DNA from 4 places in the Butyrivibrio sp. AE3003 genome. Region 4 is predicted to be linked to each of the others. Evidence: riboswitches for the same ligand, from Rfam matches in the RefSeq annotation. Region 4 holds a riboswitch; each other region holds the start of a gene.
The links. Region 4 has a riboswitch for cyclic di-GMP ahead of CD00_RS0113885 (hypothetical protein). Riboswitches for the same ligand answer to the same signal wherever they lie in the genome.

Region 1 (4,336 bases), 1.4 Mb from region 4:
CGGCTTTTTTATGCTCTTTAAAAGACTTCTTAACAAGCCTGTCTTCTCCCGAATGAAACGTAAGTATCGCCACTCTTCCGCCCTCTTTCAGTATTGAAGGGAGCTTATCCAGAAAAGCATACAGCACTTCAAATTCGCTGTTTACATCTATTCTGAGCGCCTGAAAAACTCTGGCGCAACTCTTTTTTATCGTTACCGCTTTTTCCTCTTTAGGAACCTTCCAAAGCGCCGCTTCTATCGCCTCACGAAGCGCGGTTGTCGTATCCATGGGATTGCCTTTTTTCATTAGCGAAAAAACTTTTTCCGCAATCTCTTCCGCATAAGGTTCATCTGAGTTCTCTACAAGCATACCCACAAACTCTTCTTTGGTTATGTTGTGAAGGCGCTCAGCTGCCGATTCTCCGCTGTCCGGATTGAGCCTAAGATCAAGAGGCCCGTCAATCTTGTAAGAAAAGCCCCTTTCAGGGTTATCTATCTGCATGGAAGACACTCCAAGATCTGCCAGAACAAAATCAAACTTTCCGGCTTCATCACACACTTTATCTATATTCTCAAAGTTCATCTGCCTGAACTTGAATACATCCTCTCCATATCCTGCGTTTCTGAGCCTCTCTACAGTCTTCTTCGATTCTATCGGATCGATATCAAGTCCGTAGATACAGCCTTTCCCCTGCAGTTTTTCAAGCATCTTTGAAGTATGTCCGCCGTACCCAAGCGTACAATCAAGCCCCTGCTGTCCCGGCTCTATCTGCAAGAAATCCAAGATTTCTTTTACCATAATGGAAATATGCATCCCCGCAGGCGTCGAACCCTTGGATATTACATGCTCCACCACATCCTTGTACTTCTCCGGATTGTGCTCCTTGTACTTCTCTTCAAACTTCTTGGGATATTTTCCCGAATAACGAACTCTTCTCTTATGCAGCTTTTCTTCCACACTCTTCTCCATTCGCTGTGATTTTGGTGTATTTGCTTTGTTTTTTGGTGCATCCGCTTTTATTTAGGTATATCTTCTTAACTTTCGATAAATCCGCTTTTATTTCGGCGCATACACTGTGATTTTGCTACATCTTCTTTTGGCCGGCTCCGGCAGGTCAAAAAAACAATGTACTAAAGTGTAGTGTATCATATTTTTGCAGGATTTTTAGCCCGATCCGGTCGCAAAATCCTTTTTTTGACTAATAGAGCAAAAAACATATCGAATTAGTCACACTTTTCCCCGGATTTCCAAGGCCACAGTGACTAATACATTTGATAACATTTGTTATAGTCAAAATCTCCCCTTCATTTCCTCCTCTAGAACTCCAAAACTCCCTATTTTCAAGAAAAAATGTGACTAAGGAGCTCCGTAACGCTCGAATTAGTCACATTTCTTACAAAATCACACTACAATATCAGTAAACAGAATCAATATACAAATCGTCGATTTCTTGTCTTATCTCATTCTTATATTGTTCCGTAGCTATTTCCTGTTCAAGAAGATTGATTGCTTCTTTAAGATTGTCAGCACGCATATTGTCTAGATATTCCAATATCTTTGCTATGACAGTTTTATCGTTATATTTTTCGGGAATAAAGCCAAATATTCCAGGATATTTATCTATGCGTTCTTTGCGCATTTTATCAAGCTCAGAAATATTCATTTTTATTTCTTCAGTAATCTTCACAATTTTATTAATGGCTTTTCTCTTTACTATGATCGCCAAAAGTATACCGACTCCAACTCCGGCAAATAACAACCCTACGAAAAACTTTGCCAAATTTTGATCCGAATTCAGTTTAGCAAGAAACTCCGGGCTCGCGTAAAATACTAATTCCATGATTCCGCAATAAATTAATTCATAACCAAAGTATCCGATCAAAAACCATTTAATTGCTGCACCAACGCCTCCATGAGCTCTAATTTGGAGTTTTGTATTTTTATAGTCGTAATCACTTAATAAAAATTCTTCCTGATCATCAAGATCGCTAAATTCGTTCTCATTCAGCTTGTCATAAGCTTTTTTCAATGCATCTCGTAATTCTTCTTTGTTCATTTCATTGCCTTTTTTCATACCTCAATCAGTCTCCTCTTCGTTAGCCTTTGTTTTAATATAAAAAGCGCAAAAAAAAGCGATACCTACGCATCGCAATAAAACTGTAACTGGCTATCCTTTCGGACCCTATAGCTTTGCGTCATTAGATTTCTCTAATTTTGCCCTTAATTATTCAAGAATAAACGGGATGATACTTTACCCAGAAAAAAAGACTACAAACTTAGATAATACTATGTTTGTAGCCTTATTATTCAATCGGAGTGACGTGATTCGAACACGAATGGCAAATCGCTGAACTCCGCATGGAAAGGAGGTTTGACAGCACCGACTTGACCTTAGGTCAAACATTAGGTCAAACACTTCTTTATCCTTTTTTCTCAATCTTTCTTGAGCTCCTCATAATCCATATATTCCAGCGTAATACTACTTTTATCTATAGAAAATTCATCAGATATAGCCTCAATCAAAGAAGTTTTTATATCCTCAGGAACTTCAGTATTATATACAATAAATGCAGCTATATCGCTTAACTGCTCGCTGTTATCTTCTTGGTGCGCAAATACCCAAGTATGTTCTACATATTCATCTGTATAATCATCAATCATTTCTTTGATTGCCAACTCTTGACTATATCTTATCATGTCGGAATCTTGCATCTGTTGTTCATAATTTGCTTTTGCTCTCAAATAAGCGCTACTAATGATTGCTGTCAAAATAGTTCCAAAAGTTATTAAAACAGCTATTATTATCCGAATCTTTTTCTTGCTATTGATATTCATCTTCGCCCCCCTCCAAAAACAAACACAACGTTTTATCGCAACTTCAGATATTCCTATTCATTTAACCTTCCGATAAATTATTATGAGAATTTTCTCTATTCTTCTTCATTTCCAAATATTTCTTTTTAATATCTTCCGGAACATCTAGATCTAAATCAATAAAATTCTCCATTATATAATCTTCTAATTTCTGAAATTCATCATCACTTCGAGTATCTGTCCCCAAAACATATAATGCTATTCCAAGTTCTTTTGCACGTTGTTCTCTGCGTTCTGTGAACTGTTTAAGTTCATCTGGGATTCTTAGAGGAGACTTATATGAACTTGTAGGTTTTGGCTTATCAACTATATTAACCATAACGAACCTCCTTTATATCTCACTGTGTACGATTCCAAAAGCTTTAATCTGCTCAATCACAGTGTCATAACTAATAAAATCTTTTTTCCAATCTAGTAATGTTTTTCTTGCTGATATAATTTCATTTGGCAAAAGATCTCTCGTCTTCTCTAATATGTATATCGCTCCATTATTTCCCAGAACAATAAGTATTGACATATTTACTGCATCAACAAATGTTTTTATATCTTTCTCAGAAAAATGAGAATTACTCGGGTGATTATGCATTACAAGAAATGCATAATCTGTACCTTTCATCTGATCAACAAGATAATCAATATCGACTCTATGTGCTTCGCCAAATACCGGTAGTAATACTTCAAATGTATCTAAGTTTACTGCTCTGGCTACTTCTTTAGAATCATTTTTCTGTTGTGCTATTTCTAAAACTTTCTGACATTGTGAATGTATAAAATCGATAATATCGATATTTGAAATGGTATAAAATGCTAATGGCTTTAATCCAAGTATAACTTCATCCGTTATCTTTTGATTCTCATCCAGGTAATCATTGAGTATTTCTTCTGACATAAAGCTCCCTTCTATGGCTTTATTATAACATTAATCAAAGAAATACATAGTATCATTGATACAAGAACTATAATAGTATTCATAGTAATCCAAACTGCTATTCAAATATAATTCCTCTACGACTATACTTTTTGTGAGTCACATTCTTGAAACATTACTCTATTTTCCCTTGCTTAAAAACTTGAATAAAAGAAAGCACCATAGCAATTGCCCAAGCTAACATTTTCGATGAAAAAAATGATTTAACTATAAAAAATGAACCAGCAATAATTATTCCCCAAATGATTATTGCAATAATCAAGTTGGGTCTTACACGAATGTTTTGTATACTACCAATTATTTGTGCCCAACCAACAACTCCGATCACCCAAGAAACTAACAAAACTACCAGAAATAAAAGATAATCCATATACTCACCTCTTTTTAATGAAATCTACATCAACAAGTTATTCAGATAGCTAATTCATGTCCGCGGCCGATAGCACAATTATATTTTATCAAATAACGTTATTATTCCCGTTCCAAATATTATTAAACTTTGATTAAATGTCTTTTTGTCATTCTGATTGTTAACAAAAACGTCCCCAAATGTC
Region 2 (4,336 bases), 2.8 Mb from region 4:
GGTAAGTTTTACATCAGAAGTATTTGGGGGTTAAGTTATGTATATAGTAACGATAGCAACAATAATAGCATTGGAACTTCTAATAGCTACATTTGCTTTTATACTTAGAGTTATTCCGTTAAAGAATTACCATAAAAATATTGCCAAAGTACAGATTGCCTTACTGGGAATAGCTTCTTTACTGGGAGCGTTTGTTTGTATATATATAATGACTACTTCTAATCCATCAATGTTTGATGAGAGCAGGTGGGATATAGAGCTTGCAGGAACATTCTTTTTTTTATATTTTATATTGTTTGCGGGATCTGTATATCGATATTTCTCAGAAAAAAATATAAGGAATAATAAAGAAAAGATTTTTGAACTAAAAGCCACAGAATACAAGATAATAAAATATACGGATTTAATGCTGGGAAATTATGCTTTTATGCCGAATGTAAAATCTTATTGCGAATTTGAAGGAGGCAGAATTTTATTTACACAAAATATGCCTGCAAAGGAAAAAGATTGTGCATTTACATGTATAAGAATAAAAAAAGGGATATATGAATGTGTTTCATATGAGCTTTTATCCGGCGAAAAAGAAGGTAACTCTTTCGAAATTATTAAAAGGATACTTTTTTTTGTTGCTGCGATCGAAGCATGCTTGTTTGTAATATATATATCTCAATTATCAATTGTTGATATAAATATTGTTGGTCGATTGGCTGGTGGGATAGGTTTGATTCTATTTGGAGCTGCTACACTTGGATTGCTAAGAGGGGCGAGGGGAATATTATCAATGTTATTGCGGTTGCTTTCATATGCTTTAATTTTGACAGGTATAATTAATCTTTTTATGTAAAGTGCGTTGAGTGAAATATAGCTGAAGTGAAATTGCAGAATGATAAATTTCATTATGGACTTTAATCGGACCTTACGGTATAATTACTCTGTTTTAATAAAAAAAGAACTATATATAGATAATTATTGGCAAAATTAGAGAAATCTAATGACGCAAAGCTATAGGGTCCGAAAGGACAGCCAGTTGCAATTGATCTGATAGCGATGCGTAAGTATCGCTATTTTTTATTTGGAAAAATCTAGAAAAAAGGAATTACGTGCAAGCAATGAGAAAGAAAAGTATTACTATGGCAATCGCAGTGCCGGTGCTGTGCGCAACAATCATCGGATATGGAGATAATTCATCATCACCTGAAGAAGTTTTTGTACATATGGAAGAAACATTTGCTCCGGGAGATCAGGAAGGAATTACCGAAACAGTTGAAGCTGGCGCAGAAGTGGTGAATCCTGTTGAAGATAATGCAGTTACAGAGGAAGTTGTAAGCGAAGCACCTGTTGCTGAAGCTCCGGCTCCGGCGCCTGAAAATATAGCTTGGGCAAGCATCGGTCATGAAGATATCATGCTGTATCCCGCTAATGAGGATGCAAATAACGTAAATGCGAGAGTCGCATGCGGATATATAAACGGATATATTGTAAAACCGGGAGAGACATTCTCATACGCAAGCACGATCGGAAGGGGAACACCACCTGAAAAAGGATATGTTATAGCACATGTTGTCGGAGGATATGATTACGGCGGAGGCGTATGTAAGATAAGCAGCGCTCTTTACCACGCAGCAATGAATGCCGGTTGCAAGATTGTTGAAAGACACAATCATTCAAAACCTGTTGACTACTATAAGCAGGGAGATGATGCAGCTATTGCATACAAAACCAGAAAAGACTTCAGGTTCAGGAATATATTTGACCATGATGTTATGATACAGGCAGCTTACGATGAAACCGGATATCATCTTGATATCCTTGCACCGCAGCCTGCAGGAATGCCTGTCGCACCTGCTCCTCAACCTGAAGGAACACCGGTTGTTCTTGCACCACAGCCTGAAGGAACACCGAATACTCCTGATCCTCAGCTTTAAAAAATTGATTTACGATTAAAAATAGAAAGCACCTCTTTCTTGGATGATGGTTCTAAACCAGATCCGGTGATGAAAGAAGGTGCTTTTTTAATCTTAAATAACTATAAAATCAATTGAACACAATTTTTTTTAGTTATATAATACTTGATTGAAGATTACAACAGGAGAGAGACTATGATAAAAACGTTAGGTAAAGAACTAAAAGAATATAAGCTCGTATCCGTTTTGACGCCGCTTTGTATGATCGGTGAAGTTGCGGCGGAGATGATCATCCCAAAGCTTATGGGAAAGATTGTCGACAACGGTATATACGGAGAGAACATGGCGTATATTTTCAGAGTGGGCATTATGATGCTTTTGATCGCTCTGTTTGGACTCGCTGCGGGACTTGGAGGAGCGTATTACGGATCGAAGGCGTCCACAGGTCTTGCAAAGAACCTCAGAAAGGCTATGTTCGATAATATTCAGACTTTTTCTTTTTCCAATATAGACAAATTCTCTACATCGGGCCTTGTAACAAGGCTTACAACCGATGTCACCAATATTCAGAATGCATATATGATGCTTCTCAGAATGGCAATGAGAGCGCCGGCGACTGTTATTGGCGCGATGATCATGTCATTTATGATCAACCCCAAGCTTGCTACGATCTATCTCGTGGCTGTAGGTGTTCTTGCCGCGTTCATGGCTATTATCATGAGTAAGGCGACTGTTTATTTCAAAGAAGTTTTTGAAAAATATGATGAACTCAATGAGAGTGTTCAGGAGAATGTTTCCGCGATCAGAGTGGTAAAGGCTTATGTTCGTGAGGACTATGAGAATGATAAGTTCAAAAAAGCTGCCGGAAACATTTACAACATGTTTGTAAGAGCTGAGATGAACGTTATTAAGATGGGACCTATGATGACGGCTACCGTTTATGTGTGCATCCTTCTGATAAGCTGGGTCGGCGCGCACATGATCGTTGCGGGAAGCCTTACAACAGGTGAACTCATGGGACTTTTGGCTTATTGCATGAATATCCTTATGAGTATGATGTTCCTTGCAATTATCTTTGTTATGCTCACTATGGCACAGGCAAGCGGAAAGCGTATCGCAGAAGTTTTGGAAGAGACACCCGATATCACAAATAAGCCAAACGCGATCACAGCAGTTCCCGATGGAAGCATCAGTTTTGAGCATGTAATTTTTGCATACAATACGACTTCGGAAGAGCCTGTTTTAAAAGACATCAATATTGATATCAAGTCAGGTGAAACAATCGGAATTATCGGTGGAACAGGATCTGCCAAGTCTTCTTTGGTTAACCTTATCAGCAGACTTTATGATGTAACTGAAGGTGCCGTTAAGGTAGGTGGAATCGATGTAAGAGATTATGATATGGAGACACTCAGGGATCAGGTTTCCGTGGTGCTTCAAAAGAATGTTCTTTTCTCCGGAACTATAATAGAAAACCTCAGATGGGGCGATAAGAACGCGACAAAAGAGGATTGCATAAGAGCCTGCAAGATGGCTTGTGCAGATGAATTTATTGAGAGAATGCCCGATGGATATGACACATATATAGAGCAGGGCGGTGCCAATGTATCAGGTGGTCAGAGACAGAGACTTTGTATTGCAAGAGCGCTTCTTAAAAAGCCCAAGATACTTATTCTCGACGATTCAACAAGTGCGGTTGATACCGCTACGGATGCCAAGATCAGAAAGGCGTTCGCAGAGGAAATACCCGGAACTACCAAGCTTATCATTGCACAGAGAATCGCGTCCGTTCAGGAATGCGACAGGATAATCGTCATGGATGACGGTCAGATCAGCGGTTTTGGAACACACAAAGAGCTTCTTGAGAATAACACTATTTACAGAGAAGTATACGAATCGCAGACCGGTGGTGCAAATGCGGACTTTGATAAGCAGGCTTAAGGAGGATTCATTATGGCAGAAGAAGCAAAAGAGATAAAAGTAGGGCCGGGCGGCGGTAACAGACGCGGCATGCCAAAGCCTAAGATTGAAAATCCCGGAGCTCTTTTTAAAAGGCTCATGGGTTATGTATTTAGATATTATCCTGTGCACATGGTTACTGTTTTGGTGTGCATACTTATAACGGTTGCCTCAAATATTCAGGGAACATTTTTTACAAAAAGTCTTATTGACTCGTATATACAGCCAATGCTCGACAGCGGAAGCAATGATTTCGGGCCGCTTCTTGGTGCTATAGGAAGAGTTGCGATTTTCTATGCTCTCGGTGCATTGTCGGCATACGTTCAGTCAAGAGTAATGGTATATATCAATCAGGGAACGCTCAGAAGACTTCGTGAGGAGCTTTTTACCCATATGGAAAGCCTTCCCATCAAGTATTTTGATACAAATGCGCACGGCGATATCATGTCAATTTATACAAACGATATCGACAC
Region 3 (4,336 bases), 2.4 Mb from region 4:
ATCCTTAAGCTCAAGGCCAAGGTCTGAAGAAATAACCTTACCACCTGTAAGGATTGCGATATCCTCAAGCATAGCTTTTCTTCTGTCACCGTATCCGGGAGCCTTAACCGCTACTACATTGAATGTTCCGCGAAGCTTGTTAACGATAAGTGTTGTAAGAGCCTCACCGTCTACATCCTCGGCAATGATAAGGAGCTTAGATCCTGTCTTAACGATCTGCTCAAGAAGAGGGAGGATATCCTGAATGTTTGAAATCTTCTTATCTGTGATAAGAACATAAGGATCTTCAAGATTTGCTTCCATCTTGTCCATATCTGTAGCCATGTAAGCTGAGATATATCCTCTGTCAAACTGCATTCCTTCTACAAGGTCAAGCTCAGTCTGCATTGTCTTTGACTCTTCGATTGTGATAACGCCGTCGTTTGAAACCTTCTCCATAGCGTCAGCGATCATCTGTCCTACTTCATCATCTCCAGATGAAACAGCGGCAACTCTCATGATCTGATCCTTGCCCTTAACCTTTGTAGCCATCTTTCCGATTGCTTCTACAGCGCACTCTGTAGCCTTCTTCATACCCTTTCTGAGTACGATGGGGTTAGCACCTGCAGCAAGATTCTTAACACCTTCATTGATCATTGCCTGTGCAAGAACTGTAGCTGTTGTTGTTCCGTCACCTGCTACATCGTTTGTCTTTGTAGCAACTTCTTTTACAAGCTGAGCGCCCATGTTCTCATAAGCATCTTCAAGCTCGATCTCTTTTGCAATTGTAACACCGTCGTTTGTGATTGTAGGTGCACCGTATGATTTATCAAGAACTACGTTTCTACCCTTAGGTCCGATTGTAACTCTGACTGTATCTGCAAGCTTATTAACGCCTTCCACCATAGCTGTGCGGGCGTCTGCGCCGTACTTAATTGTCTTTGCCATTTATTTATCCTCCGAATGTGTTTGATTATTTAATGATAGCAAGTATATCGTTCTGCTTAACAATAATATATGTTACATCATCAAGCTTTACTTCTGTTCCGGCATATTTTGAATAGATAACATTGTCACCCTTCTTAACCTGCATAGTAACTTCTTTACCGTCAACTACTCCACCGGGTCCGACAGCGATAACTTCTGCCTGCTGAGGCTTCTCCTTCTCTGCTCCGGGAAGTACGATTCCTGATTTTGTTGTCTCTTCTGCTTCAAGCTGCTTTAATACAACTCTGTCTGCAAGTGGTTGTAATTTCATTACAAATGCCTCCTTTATATGATGGTTTGAATAATCTTTTTAATTGTTAGCACTCTTTTAAGTTGAGTGCTAACCTCTAAGAACATATATTAGTGACTTCGCTTTATATGTGCAAACGCGAATATAATACCATATTTATTATATTCGCGTTTTTTCTTTCATATTCTCTTTTTTTCTCTCTTTTGCATCATATACTTTTTTATGGCTTAAAATACGTAATCGCAACAATCTTATCATCCACTGCAAACGTGATTCCGCAGTCCTTGAAATCATAATTCATGATATGGCTTCCCTCATCAGCTTCACTTGAAGGCTCTCCGTAAGCGGCTCTTAATTCTTCTTCCGTACTTCCGACGGAAATGCCTTTGGAAGTCTTTAAGTTCTCATCATGAACCGTAAGCTGTGCAGGCTTTTTAACCCCATCGACCTCTTCAGTGAAAAGAATCATTCTATCGGTATCAATATAATAGATATTTCCGGAATTATCGCCCGTCTGATTATCTTCCGTACTGATAACGCTCAGTATCGTTTCAATATCATCATTTATTGAAGCAACTTTTCCGTTGTATTCAAAAGAACCGGCAGGAAGCTCAGGTTCCTCGGAAGTTGCTTCCGTAGCCGATTCTTCTCCCGAAGCTCCATCGGATGATTCTTCCGAGCTGCTTTCACTAAATAACCCTTCTATGTCAATGTCCTTTTCATCATTGATAAAAGACTCAACAAATTCACCTATATCGGATACTTCCTCTATATCCGGTAATCCCTCGATTTCGGGCAGTCCCTCTATTTCAGGTAGCTCATCACATCCGGAAAGTGCGAACATCAGCACTGTTGCCATTAAACATGTCAAAATTCTTTTTTTCATACAACCAACTCCCTTTCAAAAACCCCAACTAACAAAAAAGACCGCACAAACAGCAGATCAACCCGCTATTTTGCAGTCAAACCATCTCTTTATATAAATATAAAAGATTTACGACTTTGCGCCCATACATTGCTATATGTTTGCCCTGTTTTATATATGTTAATTTTAACATAACTGTAAAATATTATCAATCTCAGCCACTCCATGTCAGGCATTCTCCTTTATTTGCAAATATTCCAGCCTTATAATCCACTTTTATGGCACAAACTCTTGCATCATTCGAAAAAATTATTTATAATCATTTTATTAACATATATTTTACAAAAATGTAGAGAAACTTCGTCTCTAAGATTGGAAAATGCTATGGAAACTAAAATAATATTCATCAATGATGAACTTACATCGCATAAAAAAGAACTTGAGAGCTGCAGAAAAGAGATCAACGAACTCCTGACAAAGTTCGAAAAAATGGAGCTTGATCCCGCCAACAAAAGCTACGTACGCATGATGGCAGCCAAGATCAACATAACAATGCACGATATTGATTCAAATATCCGAAAGATATCTTTTGCATATAATATCGCGGAGCAGTATGCCGAGAGGCTCATCAACTATTCATATATGAAAAACACGCTTCTTACGAATGATACCGAAGATGAAAGTCCGGATACAAAGCATTCCCAAAATTGAATGTCAAAACATCAAAAAAGCTCATAATAATACCTCCTGCCAACTTCTAATGACAGGAGGTTTTATATACCTAAAATATTTACATAAGTTTCTTTCGTCCGAGCATTTTTCTGATCATGCCCTTGGACATCTCAAAGCCAAGCGATCCCGAATTAACAACAATCATATCTTCAGGCGCGCCCATAAGATCCGATGCTTTCCAGATCCAGCCGCCCCACTCTTCCTGGGAATAAACCTTATTAAATTCATCCCAGTCGGTAAATACCGGAGTTGCGTTAGTTTCATTCTTTCCGCTTCCTTTGGAAAGGCAGGGAATGGAAATCTTTGTCCCCTTTTTCACCGAACCCTTTGCATCAATTCTTTTGGCAATCTGGTCCATCCCTTTGACAGGCACCAGAAACGAAGCACTTCGAAATGTTTTGACTATATCTTCTTCAAGCTTCTTAAGCATTTCTTTTTTCCCGTCATAATCGGCACTGTAAAGGCGCTCTTCCTGGAACTTTGCCACCGAGCGGAAAAAATCCGGATTCATCACGGGACGGTTTATTGCAGGCGTCTTGCTAAAATCCGGCGCCGGGATTATTTCTTCGCTCTTAATAGATATCGCAGAATATGCTAGGATATCTACCTGAAAAACCGCTACTCCGCGCATATAAGCCGAGATACCAAAGAATCTGAACAGATCGCTGTGAGGTATTTCAGTTACTTCAAATGTTGTTCTGAACTGTTTCATAAAGTAACCGACACATTCATCGGCATACTCTCTTTCCGTAAAAACCCAGACCCTGTTTCCGTCATCGATAAACGGCGAATGAGTTATCCTGTCTGTAACCGTCCAAAGACATTCCGCTGACTTAAGCCTTTCTATTATGATCTTCTTAAGTACGTCTATTGCCTTAACAAATCTGACTGCGTGCGCATCCTTCTTCTTTAAGGTATCCTTGCTTATACCTACAAATAATCCCTTTTCGACTGCATAACACGCATTTGAATGAATCGTAATAATATCCTGGATCGGGAGCTTTTTAATCTCCTTCATGGTTTCTGTTTCATCCGGACTTATCCTTGGCACATACCTGTCACTTATGGCATGTGCATGCTGTGTTCTCTCTTCTCTTGTCATTAATAAAAAAATATCCCTTTTGTCTTTTGCTGTTTCTTCTGCTACGTTATTAGGAAATTAATTATATAAACTTCCTATTAACATCTTACCATGTGCGCCCTCTTATAGCAATAATTAGCCCTCTTAAAACCTGCCATAATTATTTCATACTCTTTTAATAATAAATAAATTGCATCCACAGCACTTATATTACATAATACTGTTAAGAAAATGTCGCTTTCAAAACATGGATGTTTTGAGTTTACAGATGTATCGCATGTACAAGGAGGGCAATGTTATGAGCACAAATATATTTAACAGTCTATCGGGCTCATACAATTACATGTCCGATATGAGCAATCTTATTTCGGATTATTCAAGCATAAAAAACGGCTCTTACAGGTCGCTTATGAAATCATATGTGAAAAAAGTCGGCAATCAG
Region 4 (4,336 bases):
ACACTTTATCTTTTCTAAGGTTGTGCCTGCTCTCCAATATTGCTCTAAGACTCTTTCCTTCAACATGCTGCATCTCGATTATTATCTTTGACTCTTTATTATCTACGAAATAATTATAGATTTTAGGCGCAAAATCCGAATGCTGCTCAAGTGCTACTTGATTGCTGATTTCCTCAAGGATTATCCTCTTTTGTTCTTTATCCTCAAAACGCATAACCTTCAAGATAACTCTTCTATTAAGATCATTATCTATGGCTATATACACGCTTGTTCCGGCTTCCTCGTTTGTATGTACTGTCTGCTCGATTCGAAAGCTTTTTGCGTTTGCAAACTCAATCTTATTCATTATCCATTTCCTCTAAAAGAATCCTGTCAAATTCTCTCATGCCCGGTATCTGTGAAAGCGAGGCAGCTCTTACTATTCCTTCTATCTCATCAACAAAGTCGTCAGAGTAGTAATCATACAAAACAGAACAATCCACCGCACCGCCTTTTTCAATTGATGTATCAAGGCATGCTAACAAAACCATTACAAGTGAATATACATCCCCAGCTTCCCATTCTTTGTTATCGTGTTCTGATTCAAGAAGCATTCTCGGATGCGTATATACATTATTCTTTTGTCTCTGCGCAACCCACGCTCCGACTGTCTCCATGCTCTTTTCTTTATAATCAATTTTTGCTGTTTCAAAGCATCCAATCTTCGCTTCATATCCGTCTTCAAAAGAAGATACAAAAATACATGTGGGTCTTATATCCCTGTGATGAATATTTATTTTAGAAGAAGCCAGCCTGCTCAGTCCATTTGCAACCTGCTCTATGATATCCAGAAGTTCATACGGTTTAATTTCTTTTGCAATCTCATCGAGTGTCTTAGTATTTTCACGTATGTTATATACTAGATATTTAAGATTGCAATACGCGCTTGTTCTTAACTCTTCACCCGCAATAATATTGTTCGAGCCCCTCATATTCTTAAAGAACTGCTGAGCTTCCATATCCCTGTCACTAAATGCTGTTTTTTCATCAGTGTTTAAAAAGGGTCTTACATATACATATGTAGAAATATTATTGTTATTCTTTCTGGCAATATATTTGAAATTGCCCTCTATAGATTCGTAGGGCTTTTTCGGAATCTTTTTTATAACTTCATATTCCCCAAACGGAAGCATATCCGCTTCCATTGGTTTCATTCGCTTTTTATCAATTTTGAACAAGCTTGCAACAGACTTATAAAACAGCATTGTAAGCTTACAAGCCATTGTCACGTCTGCATGTTTACCCTTTATTTCATATTTTCTTATGCCGGATACTTCCTTTGAAATATGTACAATTTCATTTGCCTGATTCTTGAGCTGATAAAATGAATTTATATTACATTCACCATACCAAAGCCCTCTTATACCTTTACTTTTCCCCATTATTCCTGACAACGAATCCGGAAGATCCGTAAATCCCGCATCAAGACAAAGACCGGAAAACAAGACTTCAAGTGCCTGTCTGATATTTATAATGCATGAGTCCGGATCCATGCGCGCATTTGACTCAACTGCACAACATATACTGTGAAGCTCTTTCCACGCACCAAATTCCTGAGTCTTATTATTGGGCATTCTCACCTTGATCAAAAAATCAAAAAACATCAGCTTATTTCCTCCACCACGTACTGAAATTTTCCGGTAAAAAAGAAATAGCATTACAGGGGCCACCTATAATGCTCTATTTTTAAGGTACAAAAAAAAGCGATACTTCCGCATCGCTACCAAAAAAGCAACTGGCTACCTACCCTGTTCAACATAGGCCCTATAGCTTTGCGTCACTAGATCACTCTAGTTTTGCCACCGAAATACTATCACATAAATACACAATATGCAAGTAATTGTTCATAATTTTCTGATTGTTTTGAAATTTAACTACAATTTAATTTTCGTCAAAATATTAACGCACATCGGCAATTTTTAGACTTTTTGACGATGTGCGTTATTTATATATAAAACAATATTTACAGTGAAATTTTTCCCATCATCACATATCTCGAAAGTCCCCTCATAACTTTCAACAGCTGACTTAACTATACCCAATCCAAGTCCATGCAAAAATTCATCTTTATCACATGTATCATCTTTCTTTGTGTACGGATTTGAAACTTGTACAATCAGAGCATTCGCGCTATAGAACATAAAACAGCTTAATATCTTATCCCCTGAATCAAGGCTCTTCAAAGCATTGATTGAATTATCAAAAAGATTTCCAAATATTTTTATGCAATCATGATATGAGATTGGTAAACCGGCCGGGATATTTATATCTTTCTTGACTGTAATTCCGTTTTGTTCGGCTGCAGAAAATTTAATGTTCAGAACTGTATCAATAGCTTCATTCCCGGTGTTAACAAAACTATTTATAGCAGATTGTTCATCTATAAGTTCCTGTAAATGATTCTGCGCTTTGTCATACTTTTTTTCTTTCAAAAAGCCTGAAATCAACTGCATATTATTCTGCATGTCGTGCTTTATTGTTCTTATGAGTTTTTGGTTTTCAGACAACTCTTCATAATACGAACGCTGCCAATTGGTTATCTTTTCATACTCTTCGTTCTGTCTTCTAACCTCATAGGATGCACTGATCAAGTCATACAAATGAATGATCATAATATTCACATACAAGACAAGAACTGCTAATGGTACCAATAGGGGTATCCTTTCTTGATTTGAGCTAATACTCAGGCTTTCGCTTAGCATGGCAATGCACGTAAATGCAATGAAACTAATGATCGGAACCGATAAAAGCTTCAGCAGAACACGCATATCAACTTTTCTGTTTTTTATAGTTTGATACCTTGCCACTATTTCAACAACAATATAAAAGCATAAATGTGGAATAAATAGAACATATCCGGAATTTAAAGAACTACCCTCAATTAAATACATCAACGTTTGCGCAAATCCGGCAAAAACTATGAGTACAGTAGCATATGCAAATTTCACTTTCTTTTCGCCTTTGTATGCACATAAAAACAGGCAGCTCCAGAAAGAAAGCGAAACAAGATTGCAATATTTAAGGTCATATTTTATAAAAACAGAAAATAAAATGACGAACAGAACGCTCATCACCTTTTTTATCAGATCATATTTCTTTATTGCCTCTAATACCCTATCGTAGTAATGCAAGACAATCCAAATATCAAATAAATTCAGAAGAAAATAGAGAAAGATGTTAATCTTCGCATGATTCATAGTCCAATTCTCCATTTCAAATATCTCATATGCTCTAGTTTAACACTTTTGTGGTATTTCTTACTGATAGGCAACCTGACGCCGTTATTCAAAATAATCTCATCGGAATAAATAACTTTAACATAATCCATATTAACAATGTATGAAGCATGGATTCTTACAAACCAATTGTTGTCCACCATTTTCTCAAGATCGGACATTTTTGAATAAAAAGAATAGTTTTCATCTGTTGTATAGACATTTATTTTTCGCTTATTCCCCTCAAAATACATTATGCTCTCACAGCGTAACTGTATTTTGGCTTTATCAACAGAAATGAATATATATTTTTGACTGGAATAAATATAATTTACCGCTGCTTGTATTACATCTTCAAGCTTATGCGTATCTATAGGCTTATTTACAAATCTGAACGGCTGTACTTCAAACGAGCTAAAGACATAATCCGAGTATGCCGTAACGAAGATAATAACAGCTCTTTGGTCTATAGCCCTTATCTTCTTTGCAGCTTCAAGCCCATTAACTCCGGGCATCTCTATATCAAGCAGGTATATTTGGTAGAATACATTAGGATTTTTATTCAGATAATCTAAAAGACTTTCACCGGTCTCAAAACAATCGACCTCAACATCTCTGATTCTGATGTTCTCAATAACATCTTCCATTAACGCGAGATTATCTTTGTTGTCATCACATATTGCAATCTGCATCCAGTCACCGCTTCTCTCAAAATTCTTTATTCTCAAATGATTTTGTTCCAAGCACCATAAACACTACATAGTATAGCATACATAAAAGCAATTGAATCAGCACACATTTCCCCCTCCCTGTACTGCTGATACTTAACACTTCTGTAGTCTCCAAAATATCTTCTGATAACTGATAAATATAATTCATCGGATTAATATATTTTACAAATGAATACGTCAGCACGTGATTGCAAACCAAAGATGCAACAAAAGAAATCACTATCGTTATAATCGGTTTATATCTTGTCCCAATACACAATGCAAGCTGTGGAATAAAGAAAAACGTATACATATATATCAAAAGCAAAAGACATAATAAATCTGCTACATTATTTCCAAATATTTTTCCTG

Region 1: another riboswitch for cyclic di-GMP. It lies ahead of CD00_RS0107255 (hypothetical protein); the one in region 4 lies ahead of CD00_RS0113885 (hypothetical protein).
Region 2: another riboswitch for cyclic di-GMP. It lies ahead of CD00_RS18935 (VanW family protein); the one in region 4 lies ahead of CD00_RS0113885 (hypothetical protein).
Region 3: another riboswitch for cyclic di-GMP. It lies ahead of CD00_RS0102480 (hypothetical protein); the one in region 4 lies ahead of CD00_RS0113885 (hypothetical protein).

Annotation. Positions count from the first base shown of each region.
Region 1 covers NZ_JMLX01000001.1:1,517,910-1,522,245, forward strand. The annotation lists gene rsmH (16S rRNA (cytosine(1402)-N(4))-methyltransferase RsmH) at 1-949, opposite strand, end outside; gene CD00_RS0107255 (hypothetical protein) at 1,395-2,054, opposite strand; cyclic di-GMP riboswitch class I at 2,136-2,209, opposite strand; gene CD00_RS0107260 (hypothetical protein) at 2,414-2,815, opposite strand; gene CD00_RS0107265 (hypothetical protein) at 2,877-3,173, opposite strand; gene CD00_RS0107270 (hypothetical protein) at 3,186-3,743, opposite strand; gene CD00_RS0107275 (hypothetical protein) at 3,898-4,152, opposite strand.
Region 2 covers NZ_JMLX01000001.1:119,445-123,780, forward strand. The annotation lists gene CD00_RS0100525 (hypothetical protein) at 1-34, shown strand, start outside; gene CD00_RS0100530 (hypothetical protein) at 38-844, shown strand; cyclic di-GMP riboswitch class I at 962-1,035, shown strand; gene CD00_RS18935 (VanW family protein) at 1,110-1,925, shown strand; gene CD00_RS0100540 (ABC transporter ATP-binding protein) at 2,100-3,845, shown strand; gene CD00_RS0100545 (ABC transporter ATP-binding protein) at 3,858-4,336, shown strand, end outside.
Region 3 covers NZ_JMLX01000001.1:504,165-508,500, reverse strand. The annotation lists gene groL (chaperonin GroEL) at 1-927, opposite strand, end outside; gene CD00_RS0102485 (co-chaperone GroES) at 953-1,237, opposite strand; gene CD00_RS0102480 (hypothetical protein) at 1,437-2,102, opposite strand; cyclic di-GMP riboswitch class I at 2,171-2,257, opposite strand; gene CD00_RS0102475 (hypothetical protein) at 2,466-2,792, shown strand; gene CD00_RS0102470 (SseB family protein) at 2,872-3,915, opposite strand; gene CD00_RS0102465 (hypothetical protein) at 4,193-4,336, shown strand, end outside.
Region 4 covers NZ_JMLX01000001.1:2,887,904-2,892,239, reverse strand. The annotation lists gene CD00_RS0113890 (serine/threonine protein kinase) at 1-346, opposite strand, end outside; gene CD00_RS0113885 (hypothetical protein) at 339-1,643, opposite strand; cyclic di-GMP riboswitch class I at 1,767-1,850, opposite strand; gene CD00_RS0113880 (sensor histidine kinase) at 1,959-3,236, opposite strand; gene CD00_RS0113875 (LytR/AlgR family response regulator transcription factor) at 3,233-3,946, opposite strand; gene CD00_RS0113870 (ABC transporter permease) at 3,963-4,336, opposite strand, start outside.